DNA from 3 places in the Fictibacillus sp. b24 genome. Region 2 is predicted to be linked to each of the others. Evidence: riboswitches for the same ligand, from Rfam matches in the RefSeq annotation. Region 2 holds a riboswitch; each other region holds the start of a gene.
What was found. A riboswitch is a leader RNA that binds a small molecule or an ion and turns the genes downstream of it on or off. The one in region 2 is predicted to bind S-adenosylmethionine.
Positions count from the first base shown of each region.

Region 1: linked by a shared signal. The riboswitch ahead of metK (methionine adenosyltransferase) and the one ahead of QUF49_RS00925 (acyl-CoA dehydrogenase family protein) in region 2 are both predicted to bind S-adenosylmethionine.
Region 3: linked by a shared signal. The riboswitch ahead of QUF49_RS04855 (methionine ABC transporter ATP-binding protein) and the one ahead of QUF49_RS00925 (acyl-CoA dehydrogenase family protein) in region 2 are both predicted to bind S-adenosylmethionine.

Region 1 is NZ_JAUCES010000005.1:1,116,747-1,123,751, reverse strand. Features, by position in the region: gene QUF49_RS05670 (phosphatase PAP2 family protein) at 1-193, shown strand, start outside; gene QUF49_RS05665 (glycosyltransferase family 4 protein) at 208-1,365, shown strand; gene metK (methionine adenosyltransferase) at 1,652-2,857, opposite strand; SAM riboswitch class I at 3,020-3,150, opposite strand; gene pckA (phosphoenolpyruvate carboxykinase (ATP)) at 3,414-4,997, shown strand; gene QUF49_RS05650 (MFS transporter) at 5,132-6,424, shown strand; gene QUF49_RS05645 (TetR family transcriptional regulator) at 6,369-6,983, shown strand; gene QUF49_RS05640 (alpha/beta hydrolase family protein) at 6,998-7,005, opposite strand, start outside.
Region 2 is NZ_JAUCES010000005.1:155,588-162,592, reverse strand. Features, by position in the region: gene QUF49_RS00930 (LLM class flavin-dependent oxidoreductase) at 1-872, opposite strand, end outside; SAM riboswitch class I at 992-1,094, opposite strand; SAM riboswitch class I at 1,250-1,362, shown strand; gene QUF49_RS00925 (acyl-CoA dehydrogenase family protein) at 1,650-2,813, shown strand; gene QUF49_RS00920 (DUF817 domain-containing protein) at 2,961-3,743, shown strand; gene QUF49_RS00915 (helix-turn-helix domain-containing protein) at 3,870-4,745, shown strand; gene QUF49_RS00910 (VOC family protein) at 4,790-5,170, shown strand; gene QUF49_RS00905 (response regulator transcription factor) at 5,335-6,024, shown strand; gene QUF49_RS00900 (sensor histidine kinase) at 6,021-7,005, shown strand, end outside.
Region 3 is NZ_JAUCES010000005.1:971,397-978,401, forward strand. Features, by position in the region: gene QUF49_RS04825 (toprim domain-containing protein) at 1-326, shown strand, start outside; gene QUF49_RS04830 (PQQ-dependent sugar dehydrogenase) at 329-1,372, shown strand; gene QUF49_RS04835 (thioredoxin family protein) at 1,384-1,722, shown strand; gene sigI (RNA polymerase sigma-I factor) at 2,194-2,949, shown strand; gene QUF49_RS04845 (anti-sigma-I factor RsgI family protein) at 3,040-4,176, shown strand; gene QUF49_RS04850 (hypothetical protein) at 4,297-4,641, shown strand; SAM riboswitch class I at 4,722-4,849, shown strand; gene QUF49_RS04855 (methionine ABC transporter ATP-binding protein) at 5,166-6,191, shown strand; gene QUF49_RS04860 (methionine ABC transporter permease) at 6,184-6,852, shown strand; gene QUF49_RS04865 (MetQ/NlpA family ABC transporter substrate-binding protein) at 6,880-7,005, shown strand, end outside.

The sequences.
Region 1 (7,005 bases), 960 kb from region 2:
TACACCATTAATATTACTAAATCCGTTTCTGGGTATTTTCTTATTAGTCGCTGCACTTTTAGTAGCCATTTCTCGCATGTACTTAGGTCTGCACTATCCTTCTGATGTTCTTGCAGGAATGATTTTAGGAATCAGTTCCAGCTTCTTTTCTTTGTTTTTAGTAAATAGCTTTATCTTGCCTTACTTCTTATAAAAGGAGATGAGAAAATGAAGCTCGCTCTCTTTTCAGATACGTTCTACCCTCAAATTAATGGTGTTGCACGTACTTTAAAAAGACTTACTGATTACATGGAGAAGAATGATGTTGAATATAAAGTGATCATGCCCTCATTAGATGAGCTTCCTAAAATGGAATGTGATCAATATTATGCAATGAAAAGCCTGCCACTCTTTCTATACCCTGAGTGCAGGCTTGCCATTCCCCAACTGCGTGCGTTGAATAGTGAATTGAATAAATTTAATCCAGACCTCCTTCATATAGCTACTCCTTTTACTATTGGTCTATTTGGAATGCGTTACGGCAGGAAAGAGAACATTCCCATGGTCGCCTCTTATCACACCCATTTTGACCGTTACCTTGCATACTACCATCTTGAATTTCTATCACCCTTACTTTGGCGGTACCTTCAATGGTTTCATAGACACTTTGAAAAAAACTTTGTTCCAAGTCAAGAAACACGACAAATTCTGCACAGCAAAAGTTTTAAAAACGTAGAAATATGGTCAAGAGGAGTTGACTGTGCTATGTTCACACCTCATAAGCATGACACTTTCGTTCGAGAAAAATATAAGATCACAGAGAAGTATATCTTCTTGTATGTAGGAAGACTGGCTCCGGAAAAAGATTTAGAGATTCTGCATGAAATGATCAATAAACTGCCACCTGCATTAAGAGAAAATGTTCACTGGCTTATTGTTGGCGACGGTCCTAGCAGACACATTGTTGATCAATGGGAAAAAGAACACCTTAATGTAACATGTGCAGGCTATCTATCTGGTGAAGACCTTGCCGGTGTATATGCGGCAGCTGACCTTTTTGTATTTCCTTCTTCAACAGAAACATTCGGCAATGTTGTTTTAGAAGCAGCTGCATCTGGTTTGCCTGCGATTGTATCTAATCGTGGTGGTGTAAAAGAAATCGTTCAAGATGGGCTTACAGGAAGGATTTGTGAAGCTGGAAACGCAGAATCTTTCATACAGAACACAGTATCCATGTTGGATGACCCTCTGCTCTTACAATCTATGAAATTAAAAGCACGGAATTATGCGCTGACTCAATCTTGGTCAGTCATTTTTGGAAACCTGTTCATGCAATATGAAGAAGTTGCTTACAGACAAAACAAAAGCAAAACCATTATTGCTTAAAAAGAACCTATAAAACGAAGGATTACTCATTTTGAGGGAGTAAATCCTTTTTTTTGTGCTCTTCACTTGACGGTAATAGAGTCTGTTTATCGTTTATTGAGTCTAATTACAAATAATTGAGTCTAATTTTACTTTATTGAGTCTAAATACTAAATAATGAGTCTAATTTTACTTTATTGAGTCTAAATACTAAATAATGAGTCTTTCTTCAAATTTCGACACTTCTGCATGCATGAAAGCATAAAAAAACAGACTCCCTATAGAGGAAGTCTGTCTCATCATATCATTAAATATTAGCTTGTTTTTTAAGCTCTTCTGCTTTATCTGTTTTCTCCCAAGGAAGTTCAACATCTGTACGGCCAAAGTGACCATATGCAGCAGTTTGCTTGTAAATCGGACGACGAAGATCAAGCATCTTGATGATTCCAGCAGGACGTAGATCGAAGTTGTTGCGAACTAGTTCTACAAGAACTTCTTCAGATACTTTACCTGTTTCGAATGTGTTTACAGCGATTGATACCGGTTGAGCAACACCGATTGCATATGCAAGCTGAACTTCAACTTTGTCAGCAAGACCAGATGCAACGATGTTCTTCGCAACATAACGAGCAGCGTATGCAGCAGAACGGTCAACTTTTGTAGCATCCTTACCAGAGAATGCACCGCCACCGTGACGAGCATATCCACCGTAAGTATCAACAATGATCTTACGGCCAGTAAGACCAGCGTCACCTTGAGGTCCACCGATTACGAAACGGCCTGTTGGGTTGATAAAGTATTTTGTGTTTTCATCGATTAATTCAGCAGGAACAACTGGCTTGATTACTTTTTCTTTCACGTCTCTTTGAATTTCTTCAAGCGTGTTTTCCGGGTGATGCTGAGTAGAAATTACAATTGTATCAATACGAACGGGTTTATCGTTCTCATCATATTCAACTGTTACTTGAGTTTTTCCATCTGGACGCAAGTAAGGAATTTCTTCAGACTTACGAACTTCTGTAAGACGGCGAGATAATTTATGAGCTAGTGAGATTGGAAGAGGCATAAGCTCTTCTGTTTCGTTACAAGCAAATCCGAACATTAGACCTTGGTCACCTGCACCGATTGCTTCGATCTCAGCATCTGTCATTGAACCTTCTCTAGCTTCTAGAGCTTGGTCTACACCCATAGCGATATCAGCAGATTGCTCATCGATAGAAGTTAGTACTGCACACGTTTCAGAATCGAAACCATATTTCGCACGGTCATAACCGATTTCTTTAATTGTCTCACGAACTACTTTTGGGATATCTACATAAGTAGAAGTTGTGATCTCACCTGCAACAAGTACTAGACCTGTAGTTACAGATGTTTCACATGCTACACGAGCATTTGCATCATTGGCTAAAATTTCATCTAAAATCGCATCTGAGATTTGGTCACAGATCTTATCTGGATGTCCTTCTGTAACGGATTCAGATGTAAATAAACGACGACTAACTTTTTTGGACAAGTTAATATCCTCCCTTTAACTGCTTTCAGTATGATACGGTACTTTATTCTTATCTATTTTGCACAGTTTATGTTCTTTACTTGAAAAAGGCATAAAAAAAGCCCTTCCCTGTTTCACATACATTCACGAGGGAAAAGGTTTATAAATCCAAATGCCTTCAACCTCTTATTGTCCAAGGTTATTTTCACCTTGCAGGTTAGCACCTTTTCATTTCGAGTGGATCGTAATTCACCACTTTCATGTCGGTTGCTGGGTTTCATAGGGCCTGTCCCTCCACCTACTCAGAATAAGAGTAGCCGTTCTCGAAATATGATAGCGCAATGGTACACCTATGTCAATAGAAAACACTAGGAATATCAATAACTTTTGAGTGCTGAGATGTTATTGTTGAAAGCGTTTTTAATATGATGGATAATACTCGTTGAATTATGATCTTTTTTTGTGAAGTACGAACTTTTTTGATGCGCTTTCATAAAATAGTATACATTATTTAATTTAATGTGTTATACTAATTTTCGAATATATCACTCTAGGATAAAGGATGGTACTGTCTGATATGAATACTTTGGAATTTACGACAACCCTAAATGATCTTGTGACCCGTGGAACAACTCACCAGAACTTACCTGTTCCGGTTTTAGTAGAAAAATCTCTTAAGCGCAAAGAGGGCATCCTGACATCCACAGGAGCACTTCAAGCTACTACGGGGAAATACACAGGCCGTTCCCCTGAGGATAAATTTATCGTTGAAGACGCTTCTGTTAAAGATTCAATTGATTGGGGAAAAGTAAATAAGCCATTTTCACCTGAAAACTTTGATAAATTATACAAAAAAGTACTTCAATACTTAGGCAGCAAAGAGGAATTATTCGTATTCAAAGGGTTTGCTGGTGCAGACCGTGAGTATCGTCTTCCTATTCAAGTTATTAACGAGTACGCTTGGCATAACTTGTTTGCTCATCAAATGTTCGTACGCCCGAACCAAGATGAGCTGGCTGCACACGAATCACAATTCACGGTAGTTTCAGCACCTGGATTCCAAGCAAATCCAGCTGAAGATGGAACAAATTCCGAAACATTTATCATCATATCCTTCGAGAAACGCATCGTACTTATCGGTGGTACAGAATATGCCGGTGAGATTAAGAAATCCGTTTTCTCAGTTATGAATTTCATGCTTCCTGAAAAAGGGATTCTTTCTATGCATTGTTCAGCAAACGTTGGAAATGAAGGGGACGTTGCACTTTTCTTTGGTCTTTCTGGAACTGGAAAGACTACACTTTCCGCAGATCCAAACCGCCGTTTGATCGGTGATGATGAACACGGATGGGCTAACACAGGGGTCTTCAACATTGAGGGCGGATGTTACGCAAAAACAATCGATCTATCTAAAGAAAAAGAGCCGCAAATTTGGAATGCGATTCGTTTTGGAAGCGTACTAGAAAATGTCATGATCGATCCAGATTCCAGAGTAGCTGATTACAAGGACTCTACATTAACAGAAAATACACGAGCAGCTTATCCAGTAGATGCGATTCCAAATATTATTCAACCAAGTGTTGCAGGCCATCCGAACACGATCATCTTCTTAACGGCTGATGCATTCGGAGTATTGCCTCCAATCAGCAAACTAACTAAAGAACAAGCGATGTACCATTTCTTGTCTGGCTACACAAGTAAACTTGCTGGAACTGAAAGAGGTGTAACATCACCACAAGCAACGTTCTCTACTTGCTTCGGTGCACCTTTCCTTCCATTACCAGCAACAGTTTACGCTGAAATGCTTGGAAAGAAAATTGATCAGCACAATGTGCAAGTGTACCTCGTTAACACTGGCTGGTCTGGTGGAGAGTACGGTGTTGGAAGTCGTATGAACTTAGGACACACACGTGCAATGGTGCAGGCAGCATTAGAAGGTGAGCTAGCTTCTGTTGAAACCGTTGTAGATCCTATCTTCGGCCTTCATATCCCAACACATTGTCCTGGTGTACCTGATCAAGTTCTTCAACCGAAGAAAACTTGGGCAGACCAAGATCAATATGATGTGAAAGCAAAAGAACTTGCTGCTAAATTTAAAGCGAACTTCGAAAAGTTCAATTCCGTGTCATCTGAGATTTCACAAGCTGGACCATTGGTATAATAACAAAAAACAGCCTCCCTGTGTAATGAGGGGGCTGTTTTTTTGTATTTATTGGAAAGTTTTTATTGTAAAATGACATCGGTGTCGATTATAATAGTGACATGGATGTCAATTATATTTTAGGGGCTGATGAATTGGAACAATCTTCAGAAAAACTGCTTCAAAACAAACCGTATCGTTTTTTAATTTCTGCACAGTTAATTTCGAACCTTGGCGACTGGCTCTCTATCCTGGCCATTTTTACTCTTGTAGGGCTAAAATGGAATGCAACACCACTTGAAATTTCTTTGATTGTTTTGTCCCTCGCTATTCCCATGACATTATTAGGACCGATCTCTGGAGTTTTTGCTGATCGTTTAGAAAGAAAATACGTCATGATCGCATCTGATATCGCAAGAGGATTTGTCATTATGGGCTTGATTTTTGCAGATCAATTATGGCACATCTATACGTTATTATTCTTACTTGGGGTATGTTCTTCTATATTTAATCCCGCAAAAAACGGAAAACTTAAGGAAATCGTACCAAATCGGCATATGCAGCAAGCGGCATCTATAAGCTCATTGATTGAAAATGGCACAAAAATTATCGGTCCCGCATTAAGTGGTTTTCTTCTTGTGCTTTGGGATATTAAAATCATCTTTGTCATTGACTCGTTATCATTCTTTCTTTCTGCTCTTCTATTATTTAAAGTCCCAGTCAATCATTCCAAACTCCTCACTTCATCGACAGAAAATAAAGCTTCACAAAGTTTTACAAAAGAATTGAAAGATGGTTTTTTGTTTATAAGATCTGTTCCTTTCATTTTTTACGGAACAATATTAATGGCCGTGATGATGTTTGTGCTGCAGATGGCAGACTCACAGTTTGTTGTTTTATTTAGAGAACTTAAAGAAGTTTCCTCAAGCCTGATTGGAACAGTTATGGCAGCTTCAGGTGCTGGGTTTATTATTTCTGGTCTTTTACTAAGCAAGATCGAGGTAAAGAAAGCAGTGAACAGTATGATAGGCGGTTGTTTCATATTAGGAGCAGGTTTCGGAAGCATTGCTTTACTTACTTATTTCAACTTGCCGCTCCCCTTTGTATGGGCGTCTATCTTGGCCTGCATCGGCTCATTGGGAGCAGGATTCGTCTTTATTCCGTTTCAGTCAACCGTTATGAAGGAAACACCTTCTGAAATGAGCGGACGGACACTTGGCACAATCGGCAGCATCATGATGTTTTCGAGTTTGACAGGACCTCTCGCAGGTGGAATTCTAGGAAACTATTTAGGCGTCGTGCCTCTGTTTCTGGCAGCAGCTAGTGGATTATGCCTCATAAGTATGATAGCCTTTTTCTTAAGAAAACCATTCGGAAAGGAAAAAACAGAATATGTCACCGAAAGTAACAGAGAGTCACAAAGAGCAGCGGAGGCTCAGCATTCTTAATGCGGCTAAAGAGATATTTGCTAAAAAAGGATACGAAGCTTTTGTTATGCAAGATGTAATCGATGCTGTTGATTTGAGCAGAGGTGGCGTGTATTCTTATTTTTCCAATAAGGAAGATTTGTTTGAATCCGTCTTGCAGTCCATGAATGAATCGTTTAGTAATGGGGTTAAACAACTAGCTGATACCGATTCGATCTGGCAATCTCTTTTAAACGAATTTGAGAGCTATAAGGAGATTGAGGACAAACAAGATTCGATTACAGCTGTGCAAATTGAATTCTTTCTGATCAATCGAAGAGTACCAGAAAAAGCTGCTTATTTTAAAAATCGTTACAAATATGCGATTGATCAATTTGTTTGGCTGTTTCAGCAAGGGGTAGAAAAAGGAGAGTTCCAGCCAAAGTATCCTCTAGAATCAATCGCAAGATATTATATAACGTTTAACGACGGCATTCATATTTCAACCGTATTTGTTTCAAAACAAGATATTGATTACAACCAGCAAATTGACCTCTTCCTATCCCAAATCTCATACATGCTAGGCGTTAAACAAGAATAAACAGGAGCTGATTCTCATTCAG
Region 2 (7,005 bases):
TCTGTTGTTTTTCCGACCACCACGTTTAAGAATGAAAAAATTTTGATGTTTTCAGGGTTTCGACCGTGTTTTTCTGCACGCTCTCGAATGTCGTTCGTATAATAGCGAATTCTTTGAGGTGTTGGGCCGCCAACGAAGATACACTCTGCATGCTTTGCTGCAAAATCACGGCCTCGCTCTGACGTTCCAGCTTGATAAATCACAGGTGTTCTTTGTAGCGAAGGCTCACTTAAATGTGGTCCTTCGACATTAAAATATTGTCCTTTATGATTAATCTCATGAACTTTCTCAGGATCTACAAGCGTATTGTTTTCGGGGTCTTCAATAAATGCACCATCTTCCCAGCTGCTTTCCCAAAGCTTGTATGACACTTCTAAATATTCATCAGCGATGTTGTACCTCTCATCATGTTTAATCATATCTTCTAAACCAAAATTCCTTGCAGCGTTCGGCAAGTAAGACGTGACCACATTCCAAGCGATACGACCTTTTGTTAAGTGATCAAGTGTGGAAAAACGTCTCGCGTTGCCAAAGGGCTGTTCATACGTAGTACTAACCGTTACGGCAAACGATAGATTTTCTGTAACACTCGCCATCGCAGATATGAGAAGCGCTGGATCATTCAGCGGCACTTGCAATCCATCACGGATTGACGGATGCTTGCTTTTTTTGTACACGTCATATACGCCGAGCACATCTGCAAAAAACACAGCATCAAACTTTCCTTTTTCTAGAAGTTTTGCGTATTCAATCCAATAATTCAGATTCTTGTAGTTTCTATGTCTCTTGTTCTCCGGGTGCTTCCAAAGGCCATGAGAATTATGCATGGCACTCGTCATCTCAAACGCGTTAAACAAAATTTCTTTACTCAAAATTGTTTCCTCCGTTGCATAGAATTTTTTTGTACCCGTTCCAAGAGAAAATGAAAAAACCTCTTCAAATTAAGAAGAGGTTTAAAAATACGTTAAATAAACATACGTATATAGATCTCCTCTTATCTTTCAAGCTACTAGCTTGCTGGAATTGGCACAGTACTAAAAATAGTTGTTGCCGAGGCTTCAAAGGGCCAGTCCCTCCACCTCTCTCGATAAGGAATCGATAATATTCAATTTAGTAACGAAATATACAGGAATAAAAATAACCTGTCAATGGAATTTAGAGAAATAAATTAATTTTCTTAACAATCAGTTTTTTTGTTGACAGCGGTTTGTTTTATCCTCTATAGTGATGACTAATAATTAAATATTGTATCTTATCAAGAGTCAGGGGAGGAACTGGTCCTACGATCCTGCAGCAACCGCTTTTATTAAAAGAAAGGTGCTAATTCCAGCAGATGTTCTTTGAATGTCTGATAGATGAGAGAGCGTGTTAGCACATGGAATCTACGTCCTCTTTCGTCTTTGAAAGAGGGCTTTTTTGTGCTTGGTTGTACTTCGATGTCATGTGAGCGGTTGATTTCCGTTCCAGGTGCTCGCTTTCCGCGGGGCAGGCGGTGAGCCACATTCGTACGCTTCACTTTTAAGTGTCTCACCTGCCTACCTGTCCCGCAGGAGTCTCCCACCTTACACTCCAATCAACGGGTCAGTGAAGTCCTTTATGTAAGCCAAATACAAAATCCAACTTATTTCCAAAAACTATAGGAGGCAAACATGAGCATACCTTTGAGAAAAACCATCCAAAAAGATACTTTTGAAGAGACTATAAACACCGCCCTATCACTAAAAGAAAACTTTAAGAAACGAGCAGAACATGTAGATCGAGAAGGAATTTTCCCATATGAGAACTTTCAAGACCTGAAGGATCATGATTTCCTTTCACTCACCATCCCAAAAGAATATGGTGGTAAAGGATTAAATCTTCTTGAGTTTTTAACCATTCAAGAGCACTTAGCTGAGGGAGATGCTCCTACTGCCCTCTCTCTTGGGTGGCATCTGGGTACACTTTTAGAGGCGGCAGAAAACCGGCATTGGAAAGGCGACGCGTTCGCTAATCTTAGCCGAAAAGTTGTTGAACAAAAAGCACTCATTAACTTGGCACAAACAGAGCGCGCGACAGGAAGTCCCTCTCGAGGGGGTATACCTACTACAACAGCAGTCAAGAAAGCAGACGGATGGCTGATTAACGGAAGCAAGGCTTTTACTTCTATGGCAGAAGCCCTTGATTACTCGGTCATCACAGCCACAATCTCAGAAACCAATCATAAAGGATTTTTCTTAGTAAATCACAAAGAAAAAGGGGTTTTTGTAAAAGAAACATGGGACAGCATCTCGATGAGAGGAACAAAAAGTGATGATCTCCTATTGAACGACGTTTATGTACCTGAGGAAAATTTACTTGTCGTAGAAGATGGGAAAAACATCGTACCTAAAGGCTGGTATCTGCAAGTGCCTGCAGTTTATCTAGGTATCGCAAGAGCAGCACGGAATTACGCAATTGAATTTGCGTCAGAGTATAGCCCTAACACCTTATCAGGACCTATCTCAGATGTGCCAGAAGTGAGAAGAAAGATTGGCAAGATCGAACTTGAGCTATTTCAAGCAAGAACGATTCTTCACGCCGTTGCTGAAAAATGGGTAAACCACCCTGAACAACGTCAGAATCTAGGTACAGAACTCGCTGCAGTTAAGCATTCTGTAACAAACAGCGCGAACAGAGTGGTTGATCTCGCGATGAGAATCGTTGGGGCTAGAAGTCTTTCTGTACAAAATCCGCTTCAACGGCACTTTCGAGATGTAAGAGCCGGTCTTCATAATCCACCAACAGATGATGCAATAGTTTATTCACTAGCTGATGCAGCACTGACAAAGAGGTAAGCTCTTTTTTACAAGACTAACATGAATCTGTCAACTGACAGATCCCTGTTAAAATAAACAGCTTTTTGTATGATGTGCTTCTGAACACCATAGGTTATTATAGATACAATATATTTCCATTTTAATCTATAAAAAGGTGGTTGGCTCATGAGGGCGCTCGTTCAGTTCACATACTTACAAGCACTTTCTTGTATCTTTCCTGTCGTTATCTTTGGTGCTTTAGCACTTTCAAAGTTTATCAGCATCCCTCTTATACCACGATACGATTTTATCCTAATCGTTTGCTTGCTGACCCAGATCGTTATGATCCTGACAAAACTAGAAACGATGGATGAACTTAAAGTCATTTGTGTCTTTCACTTGATCGGTCTTGCTCTAGAATTGTTTAAGGTTCATATGGGCTCGTGGAGCTATCCAGAAGAAGCATATACAAAGATCTATGGAGTTCCCCTCTACAGCGGCTTTATGTATGCAAGTGTTGCAAGCTATATCTGTCAGAGCTGGAGACGATTAGATCTTCACATTACAGGATGGCCCAAACCCCTGTACGCTTTTGGAATATGTTTTCTGATCTATATGAATTTCTTTACTCATCATTTTTTAATCGATGCAAGATGGATATTGATTACTCTTCTTTTTCCGATTTTCTATCAAACAACTGTTCATTATCGAATTCTCAACAAAGTATATAAAATGCCTATCATTCTTTCGTTTTTATTAATTGGGTTTTTTATATGGATTGCAGAAAACATTACAACCTTTTTAGGAGCATGGCAGTACCCGAATCAACAAACCTCTTGGTCACTTGTTCATCTCGGTAAGATCAGCTCTTGGTTCTTACTCGTCATCATCAGCATCATTATTGTTGCACAGTTAAAACGGATAAAAAGTCATCAAAAAGAAACGTCTTTTCATACTAAAAACCTTTAGCATTGGCTTATAAGCCCGTGCTTTTTTTCATTGTTTCATGTGAAACATTCCTAAAACAAACGCGTACACGAACTGCTTTATAAGGTATAATTTCCCTATTAAACTCTGTATAGGAGAAAAAACATAATGGCTGAGAAAATCGCATCGAATTATATTCTGCACGCACAGAGTGACCAATTCGATTGGCATGGAAACGGGCTTCTCTCCATCAAGACCTTCACGAACGGAAAAGCTCATTACAAAACGAATAAAGGTTATTTTGCCGTTGAAGATGATTTTTATCTGCTGCTAAACGCAGGTCCTTACGCCATCACTATTGATGAACAAACGGAAGTTGAATCCTTTTGTGTTTTTTTTCAAGATAAATTTGCTGATGATATTTTTCGGAACATGTCTGATTCATCCATTAAGCTTCTGGATGAACCTTTCCATAACAAGACACCTGATTCTTTTTTTGAAAAAACTTATCAAAAAAGTTCTGTTCTGAACGATCAATTAAATCAGTTAAAGAAGTCAACCTATCTATATAAAGATGATTCACTCTTACTAGATGAACAATTTCATTTCATCATGCAGTCTATTGTATTTGAGCAAATGAATACGTGGGAAAAAGTGAACAAACTGGATGCTGCAAAGCCATCTACACGTGAGGAAATTTATAAAAGAATCTCCATAGCCCATGAATACATTCGTGCTTTTTTTGATAAAAAGGATATTTCTCTTGATGAAATTGCTGCTGTCTCTTGTTTATCGCCCAATCATCTATTACGAAACTACTTTACCATCTATAAAAGAACACCTTTTCAACACATTGCAGATCTGCGTATTAAAAAATCCATATCTTTGTTACAGAACCTTGACTACTCAATGACCGACATTACGTTTGAAATTGGGCTGAACAATCCTGTTTCATTTAGCAAATTGTTTAAACAGCACGTTGGACTCTCTCCCCTTCAATACCGAAAAAAGGTGATATTGGATAAGAATCAAACGCTAAGTTAGTTTATGATGATGAAGAAAACAATAAGGGAGAGATAACCATGACCATTCAAACGAATGTTATTCAAAAAGTGGGACAGCTTGCCGTACCGGTTCATGACATCACACGCTCGATTCATTTCTATAAGGACATCTTAGGACTAAATCTATTATTTCAGACAGATACGATGGCGTTCTTTGATTGCAACGGACTTAGAATCATGTTAACCCTGCCTGAGAAAGAGGAGTTTGCTCATTCCAGCTCTGTTATTTATTTTAACGTTGAGCACATTAAGCAAGCCTACAAAACGCTTCAGGAAAAAGGAGTAGCGTTCGTCGATTCACCGCACATCGTTGCAAAAATGGGAAATACAGAAACGTGGATGGTATTCTTTAAAGATTCTGAAGGAAATACACACAGTTTGATGAGTGAAGTTGAAGTTTCATAGTTTTTGTAAAGGACCCCCGAGTATGGGGGTCTTTTTATTTGTACAAAAACAAAAATCCCATCGCCGTATGAAAGAGAATTCTTATAAACGGCTTTTGGTAGTAAATATCCAAGTTATGCTATACACTCAATGTAAATAATATGGTGATTTGCGTGGTGATGGATTTGTTTAAAGTTTTATTAATTGAAGATGATTCAACGCTATTTAACGAAATTAAAGAACGTTTATCTCAATGGTCGTATGAGGTTTACGGTATTACTAACTTTGGACGTGTTATTCAGGATTTCATTGATATCAAACCAGACCTAGTCATCATTGATATCCAGCTGCCTAAATTTGATGGCTTTCATTGGTGCAGAAATATTCGGTCTCATTCCAATGTTCCCATTATCTTTTTATCCTCTCGCGACCATCCGAGTGACATGGTGATGTCCATGCAGCTTGGAGCGGATGATTTTGTACAAAAGCCCTTTCATTTTGACGTATTAATCGCTAAGATCCATGCGATCTTACGACGTGTTTATAACTACAACAACGAAGCGGTATCCTTGAAGTCGTGGTGCGGGGCAACCATACACTATGACAAAAATTTAGTAACAAACGATAACGGCTCTGTTGAACTTACAAAGAATGAAATGTTCATTCTTAAGCTTCTGATTGAACAAAAAAATAAAATCGTTAGTCGTGACAATCTTATAAACAGCTTATGGGATGATAAACGTTTTATTAGTGATAACACGTTGACCGTTAACGTAAATCGACTGCGAAAACGTCTAGATGAGATCATGTTAGGTCAATATATTGAAACCAAAGTAGGCCAGGGATATATGGCGATTGAAGAGGACAACGTATGATTAAGCGCTTTTTAACAGAAAGAAGAAGCTGGATCCTGTTCTTCCTTCTCCAACAGGTGATTTTATTATTTGTCGCTTATGTAGATCCAGCCATCTCCCTGTCTGCTGCAAGTTATTTTGTTTTTTTATTCTTTATTCTCTTCTTCTTATTTTTATTTCAACGTTATCAAAAAGAGACAGCTTTCTATAAAACGCTAACCGAAAGAGAAAGCGCCCTTGATGCTTCTACTCTCCTTTCACCTAGGTCTCCTTTTGAAGCGATTATAGAGAAAAGTATCATCGAACAAACACAACATTTAAAGCAAACCGCTTCTTACAATAGAATTGAGATTGAGCAAGAAAAAGATGAGATGCTGTCTTGGATTCATGAAGTGAAAACGCCTTTAACAGCCATGCACTTAATGATTCAGCGGATAGGCGATGACGCATTTAAAGCTGATTTAACGTATGAGTGGCTGCGTATTCATCTTCTGCTCGATCAGCAGCTCCATCAAAAGAGAATTCCTTTTATTAAAAACGATCTTTATATGGAGAACGCTGATTTAGAATCTCTTCTTTTTTCTGAACTAAAAACACTGCAGTCGTGGTGCATTCAAAAAGGGATTGGGTTTGATTTTGATCTGCAGATTACGCATGTTTTAGCTGATACAAAATGGCTTGCATTTATCATTCGTCAAATCCTTACGAACGCCGTAAAGTATAGTGATTCCTCGGATATCTTGATAAAAAGTTATGTGCAAGATGAACGTACATACCTTGAAATTAAAGACTCTGGACGTGGAATTGACGAGCGAGATCTACCCCGTATTTTTGATAAAGGATTCACTTCAACTACACAACACCATGATCAAGCCTCAACCGGTATGGGGTTGTACTTAGCTCGGAAAGCAGCAAATTCTCTTCATATAAACATATCTGCAGATTCAAAGCTACATGATGGAACAACCTTTACCCTTCTGTTCCCAAGCAAAAATGAATTTC
Region 3 (7,005 bases), 820 kb from region 2:
TGATCATTGTTGAAGGAAAGTCAGACAAAGATAAACTAGCGGCCATCTTAGATGAACCGGTTGAAATCATTTGTACGAACGGAACATTAGGTTTGGATAAATTAGAAGAGCTTGCATTAGCAATAGAAGATCGAGATGTTTATATCTTAGTCGACGCTGATGATGCAGGCCACAAATTAAGAAAACAGCTGCAGCGTGAACTGCCGAATGCAGAGCACTTATATATTAATAAAATGTACAGAGAAGTTGCAAAAACACCGCTGATGTATCTTGCAAAAGTATTGGTAGGTGCACACTTTAATATTCATAAGAATTGTTTAGGATAATTATGAAAATAATATCTTTGACCATATTAACGGCTTTCTCGATATTCAGTGGATGCAGTTCTTTAAATAAAGGCGAAGTAAAACCAGATTCACATGAAACGATTGTGAAAAAATTAAATATTCCGTGGCAGATTAACGGCACCCAAAACGAAATGTGGATTAGCGAAAGATCAGGGGGGCTTGTTTCAATAGGGCCAAAGCATAAAAAAACCTCATACACCCCTGAGTTTTCGTCAGCTTTATCTGATGATGGGGAAGGAGGTTTTCTTGGTTTTGTGTTGGATCCGAATTTCAAAACAAACAAAATAGCCTATGCTTATTACACATATGAGAAAAAGGGAAGATTGTTAAACCGAATCGTTAAAATGAACTTTGAGACAGGAAAATGGATTGAAAATCAAATTCTTCTTGATGACATTCCAGGTGGTTTTACACACAATGGTGGCAGGCTTGAATGGGGACCAGATAAAAAGCTGTATATCACAACAGGGGATAGCGGTGATGAGAACCTTTCACAGAATTTGGACAGCCTTGCAGGTAAGATTTTAAGAATAAACAGCGACGGGACGATTCCTAAAGATAACCCTTTCTATCCATCCCCTGTTTATACATATGGCCATCGAAATCCTCAAGGAATGACTTGGGATGAAGAAGGCACCATGTATGCCGCTGAACATGGATCATCGAACTATGACGAAATAAATAAAATTAGTCCTGGTAAGAACTATGGCTGGCCTGTTATACGTGGAAATGAAAGAAGAGAAGGTATGGAAATTCCATGGATCCACTCTGGCAAAGAAACGTGGGCGCCTTCTGGGATACATTACAAAAAAGGATTCATTTATATAGCATCATTACGAGGAGAAAGTGTAATGAAAGTTAAGACATCTTCCAAAAAGCGAACCTTAATTGTTACCAATGAAGGACGTATTCGTGATATTCTAGTTGATGGAAATGAAATGTACATTGTAACGAACAATACAGATGGAAGAGGGCAGCCATCTAAAGATGACGATCGGTTGCTAAAAGTTCCATTAGAAAAATAATGGAGTAATTTATGAATGAAATCACACGAAATAACTGGGATGCCGTTATCGAGCAATCGCTAAGCAAACCTTACTTTCTATATTTAGAAACGCCGCTTTGCGGAACATGTAAAATGGGAAAGAAGATGTTTGAAGTTGCGGTAGAAACCATTCGCGTTCAAAAAGGCGAAAATGTTGCAGTAGGAATAAGTAATATTAATGAAATGCCCGAGCTAGCTTCAAAATATGGCGTAACTAGCGTGCCGTGTTTACTAATACTTTCGAGGGGAATCGTCATTAATCGAATTTATGCGCTCCAATCAGCAGGAAATATTTATCAATCAATGTTGAAAATTGTTGAAAAGGAATAAATAGGTTGAAAAAAATGTGTGAAACACCCCACAATTTTTTTATTTCGTCCTAATTCTATAAAAAAATCACTTTTTCGGGGGTTAAAACCCAAGAAAAAAATGGTAATTTAATGTCGCTGTCACACTTCTTTGTAACAAAAAGGAGTGTGTTTTTTCTTTTATAAAAATAGCGTTAAGCACTATGCAAAAGGGTTTAATGAGTTTTCATGAAAATTATCAGTTTGTTTTGTTTATTCAGTATTTTAACGATAACGTCACAAATGTTACGAGCGTTGTAATATTGTTATAGAACTGTATCCTACAAATGTCAAAAGTCATGGTATAAATGAATAGGAGAGCTTGTTAGCATGTTTGCTCCCGTCTTAATTGTGGTAAATAAGAATGATTTTATTTTTAAAACAAAAACAAACGAATTTTAAATAAACCGAACAAAACAGAAAGCAATTTTTCTAACAGAGGTGATTGATAATCATGGCATCTTTAAACTTAAATGCAGTATTTCCGATTGCAAAAAATAAACTAACTAGCATAGAAGATAAGGTTTTAACGATCCAAGAAAGAAACGATGAGAAACTTAGGAATGAACTTATAGGTGATTACCAACCATTTATTAAGAAAGTAACTTCTAAAGTTTGTTCTCAATATATAGATCGTACAATGGACGAGTTTAGTGTAGGTCTTTTTGCCTTCAATGAAGCAATCGACCAATATCAAGAAGGCCAAGGAAGCCGTTTCTTATCATTTGCTGATATGGTTATTAGACGCAGAGTGATTGATTATATTCGAAAAGAAGTACGCCAGAACAGACTGATCTTCTTACAGCCAGACGAGGAAGATGAAGAAGGACGTTTAGAAGAAAGTTATGCAGAGCAAAAAGCTGCGATGGATCATTTTGAAGGCCAGATTCAAGTTGAAAATCGTGTATATGAGATTGAAGAGTACCAAAAGTTACTAAAAACATTTGGATTAAACTTTAAAGTATTAAGCAAACATTGTCCAAAGCACGTAGATGCACGTGAAAATGCTAAAGAAATTGCACGTTTATTAGCTGAAAACGAAGAACTTGCCGCATTTTTAAAGGAAAAAAAGCAATTGCCAATAAAAGATTTATTAAATATGGTATCCTGTAGTCGTAAAACCATAGAGAGAAATCGAAAGTATATAATAGCAGTATCACTTATATATTTAGGCGATTTTCAAGCGCTGAAATCTTACATTCAGCCATAAGGTGAGGTAAAGATGATTACATGGTAAGAGAATTTCAGCTTCTCTTACCTGTAATTTATACTGATCCTGCTACATGCGGGAGGGATATCATTGAAAAACGGCAGCGGCATTGTCATTGAAGTTCAGAATAAAAAAGCAACACTTCTCATGAAGGATGGAACATTTGTTTCGGTAAGAGTCCCAGCAGGAAAAAGGCCTCTTATAGGCAAAGAGTATCAGGCTTCTTATTTTTCGCAAAGAAAAAGGAGTCTTTTTGTGTTGCCATCCATTTCTTTATCTATAGCAGCACTAGTTGCCTTTCTTTTTTTCTCAGGCTTTATCCCTTATACCAGTAAGCAAGCAGCTGCAGCCTATGTCAGTTTTGATATTAATCCAAGCCTGGAAGTTGGCGTGGATGAGGATATGCGTGTCGTGGAAATTGATGCTTTTAATAACGAAGCAGAACATATCATAAAGAAATATGAATTTTCTAAGGATAAGTCCATACCGCTTGAACAATTCGCAGATCAACTGATAAAAGCATATGAATCAGAAGGTTATATGGACGATAATCAATCCATGCTGATCACTTCAGTCTCAGACAGCTCAAGCGATAAAAAGACTAAAAAAGAGCTGGATAAAGCATTGAATACTATTGTAAAAAAAGCTGTTGTTCAATATCCTGTGGCAATCACTGTTACAGAATCGAACGAAGATACTCGCAAAAAAGCAAAGCAGCTTGGAGTATCATCGGGTAAATATACTGCATTCCAAAAAGCAAATGAAAATGGAAGAACATATAAAGAAGAAAAGATCAAAGAAGTTAAGTTTCAAGAACTGAAGGTTAATACAGCTTCTTCAAAAGATATTAAAGTAGTTCCGCATCCTCGTAAGATTAAGTCATCACAGCATGAAATTAAGCAAAAATCTGATAAGCCTGTCTTGGATCAAAAGAAACGAGAGCATGATCATAGCCACCATAACAAGAAAGCACAAAAAGATCTTGTGAAAGCTCAAAAGCCGATCAAAATAAAGGCAGACGAAAAACAAGTTAAAAAAAGTAAGCACAACCATATAAGCATTAATAAAAAGCAAAATGAAAAAAGACCTGAAACAAAAAATGCTGTACCTAAAAACGGATATGAATCGAGAAATGCTGGTAAGCCACAAAAGCAAAATCACAAAAGTGATAACAAACAGCAACACAAACAGCAACAAAAACAGCAAAAAAATGAACATAAGCACTAATTTTGAGTAAACCTGTCGTAATACCAATTACGATTTCTTGCGACTGTCGAAGAGTTTATAAAGGTATGTGAATATTCCTCTCGAATCGGTGAAGTAACAACCAATTCGGGGGGGATTTTTATGTTAGATATTTACTACTTTGAAAGCCAGATTGCCAAAAGCCCATATCTTTCACTTTATAATATTCCTGTGAAACCCAGCTTCAAATTCAAGGATGAAACGACTCTCAAAATAGAATACAGAGAGGGAGTAAGGAATCGGACTGTAACATTTACAGGGAATCCGAAATATCTTTCCTTAATGTTAGAAGGGAAGATGAAGCTAAGTACGCTGCTGAGGCAAGAGATGATAGAGTTCCATGGAACACTAAGGCAACGATTAAAATGGGAAGCCATCTTTTACTTAAGTTCGCATTGGGAACAAATCTCCGCAGGTGTTTTAGTTAGAACTGCAAAAAATATTTGACACAAATCGACAAGGATGATAATATTCTTCACAGTGATTCAAAACATGTAACGCTTTAACTTAATAAAGTAACACTTTTTTACTTATCACGAGAGGTGGAGGGACTGGCCCTATGAAACCCGGCAACCGCTAGAACTTATGCATTGCATTTGATCTAGAAAGGTGCCAATTCCTGCAAGACTTTTATTAAGGTCTTGGGAGATGAGGAGAACGTGCATAGAATATTATATGCCTTTCTGCTCATATTGAAGCAGAGAGGCATTTTTTGTTTGGCTATGATTAAAGAATATTTGTTTTAGTAAATTCTTAAAAAGACATCATTGCCAAGTTGATTGGAGTGCAAGGTGCGAGACTCCTGCGGGACAAGCGGTCAGGTGAGACACTTAAGAGTGAAACGTTACGAATGTGGCTCACCGCCTGCCCCGCGGAAAGCGAGCACCTGAAAAGGAAATCAACTACCTTCAAAATCAGCTGTGAGAATTCAATAAACAGCTTTATTTTTTATAAGAAATGAGGTAAGAATCTTGATTAATCTACAATCAGTCCGTAAAGTCTTTCAAACCAAAGATGGTGAAGTGAAGGCTGTTGATACGGTGGATTTAAACATAAAACAAGGAGAAATATACGGAATTATCGGTTACAGTGGTGCAGGAAAGAGTACCCTTATTCGTATTCTGAACATGTTAGAACGTCCGACTAGCGGCACCGTTACAATCGGTGGTAAAAACATGTCGGAGCTTTCTTCAAAAAAGTTAAGAGAAGCAAGACAAGAAATCTCGATGATCTTTCAGCATTTCAACCTGCTATGGTCTAGAACGGTGAGAGAAAACATTGCTTTTCCACTTGAAATTGCTGGCTATCCGAAAGAAAAAATCAAACAGCGAGTTGATGAACTGATCGACCTAGTTGGATTGGAAGGACGCGGTGGATCATATCCATCACAGCTAAGTGGCGGTCAGAAGCAGCGTGTTGGTATTGCTCGTGCACTTGCGAATGAACCAAAAGTTCTTTTATGTGATGAAGCCACTTCAGCACTTGATCCTAAAACGACAGACAGCATTCTGGATCTGCTCGTTGAAATCAACCAGAAGCTCGATTTAACGATCGTTCTTATCACACATGAGATGCACGTAATCAGAAAGATCTGTCATCGTGTAGCTGTAATGGAAAAAGGAAAGGTCGTTGAAGAAGGCGATGTACTGAATGTCTTTAAAAATCCGAAAGAACCCATCACGAAGGATTTTGTGAAACAAGTAACAGAGCCTGAAGAAACTGTTGATACGATCAAACAATTTATTGAAGAGTTCCCAGAAGGGCGAATCGTTCAGCTTACATTTATAGGTGGCCGAGCAGGGCAGCCATTAATTACAGAATTAATTCGAAATTACGAAGTGGATGTAAATATTCTGCAAGGTAAAATAACACAAACTCAAAATGGACCTTATGGCACGTTGTTTATCCAGATTAAGGGTTCAGAATCTGCACTATCTCGCGCAATGGAGTTCTTAAATAGTGTGCAGGTTGAAGTAGAGGTGATTCATAATGCTTAGTAAATGGTTCCCAAACGTACAATGGGACGTTCTTTTAGAAGCGACGAAAGAAACATTATATATGTCTGCTATTTCAGTCGTGATTACATTCATCCTAGGCTTAGCACTCGGACTGGCCTTATTTTTAACATCTCCTGGAAACTTATGGGGAAATAAATTTTTAAACAGTGTAATAGCGATAATCGTTAATGTATTTCGTTCGATTCCGTTCATTATCTTAATTATTTTATTGATTCCATTTACACGCTTTATCGTTGGTACGATGCTTGGTGCAGAAGCAGCACTTCCAGCCTTAATTGTTGGAGCAGCACCATTTTACGCTCGTATGGTTGAGATCGCTTTGAGAGAGATTAATAAAGGGGTCATTGAAGCTGCGAAGTCCATGGGTGCTACAAACACTCAGATTATTTTCAAGGTTTTAATTCCTGAAAGTACACCAGCTCTTGTGTCAGGAATTACAGTTACAGCGATCGCACTAGTAAGTTACACGGCAATGGCCGGAGTTGTTGGTGCGGGAGGCTTAGGTAACTTGGCTTACATGGAAGGTTATCAACGAGATAACGCGGATGTAACATTGATTTCCACAGTCCTTATCCTGGTTATCGTATTTGTAATCCAATGGATTGGAGACCGTGTTACAACTGCATTAGACAAGAGATAACGTTTAGACAACAAGGAGGAATTTCACATGAAAAAAGTATTATCAGTCCTTTTATTAGCTGTCCTTACAGTAGCGCTTGCTGCTTGCGGGAATAAAACAGAAGGTGGAATTAGCGACGAGAAAATCGTTGTTGGCGCATCTAACGTTCCACAC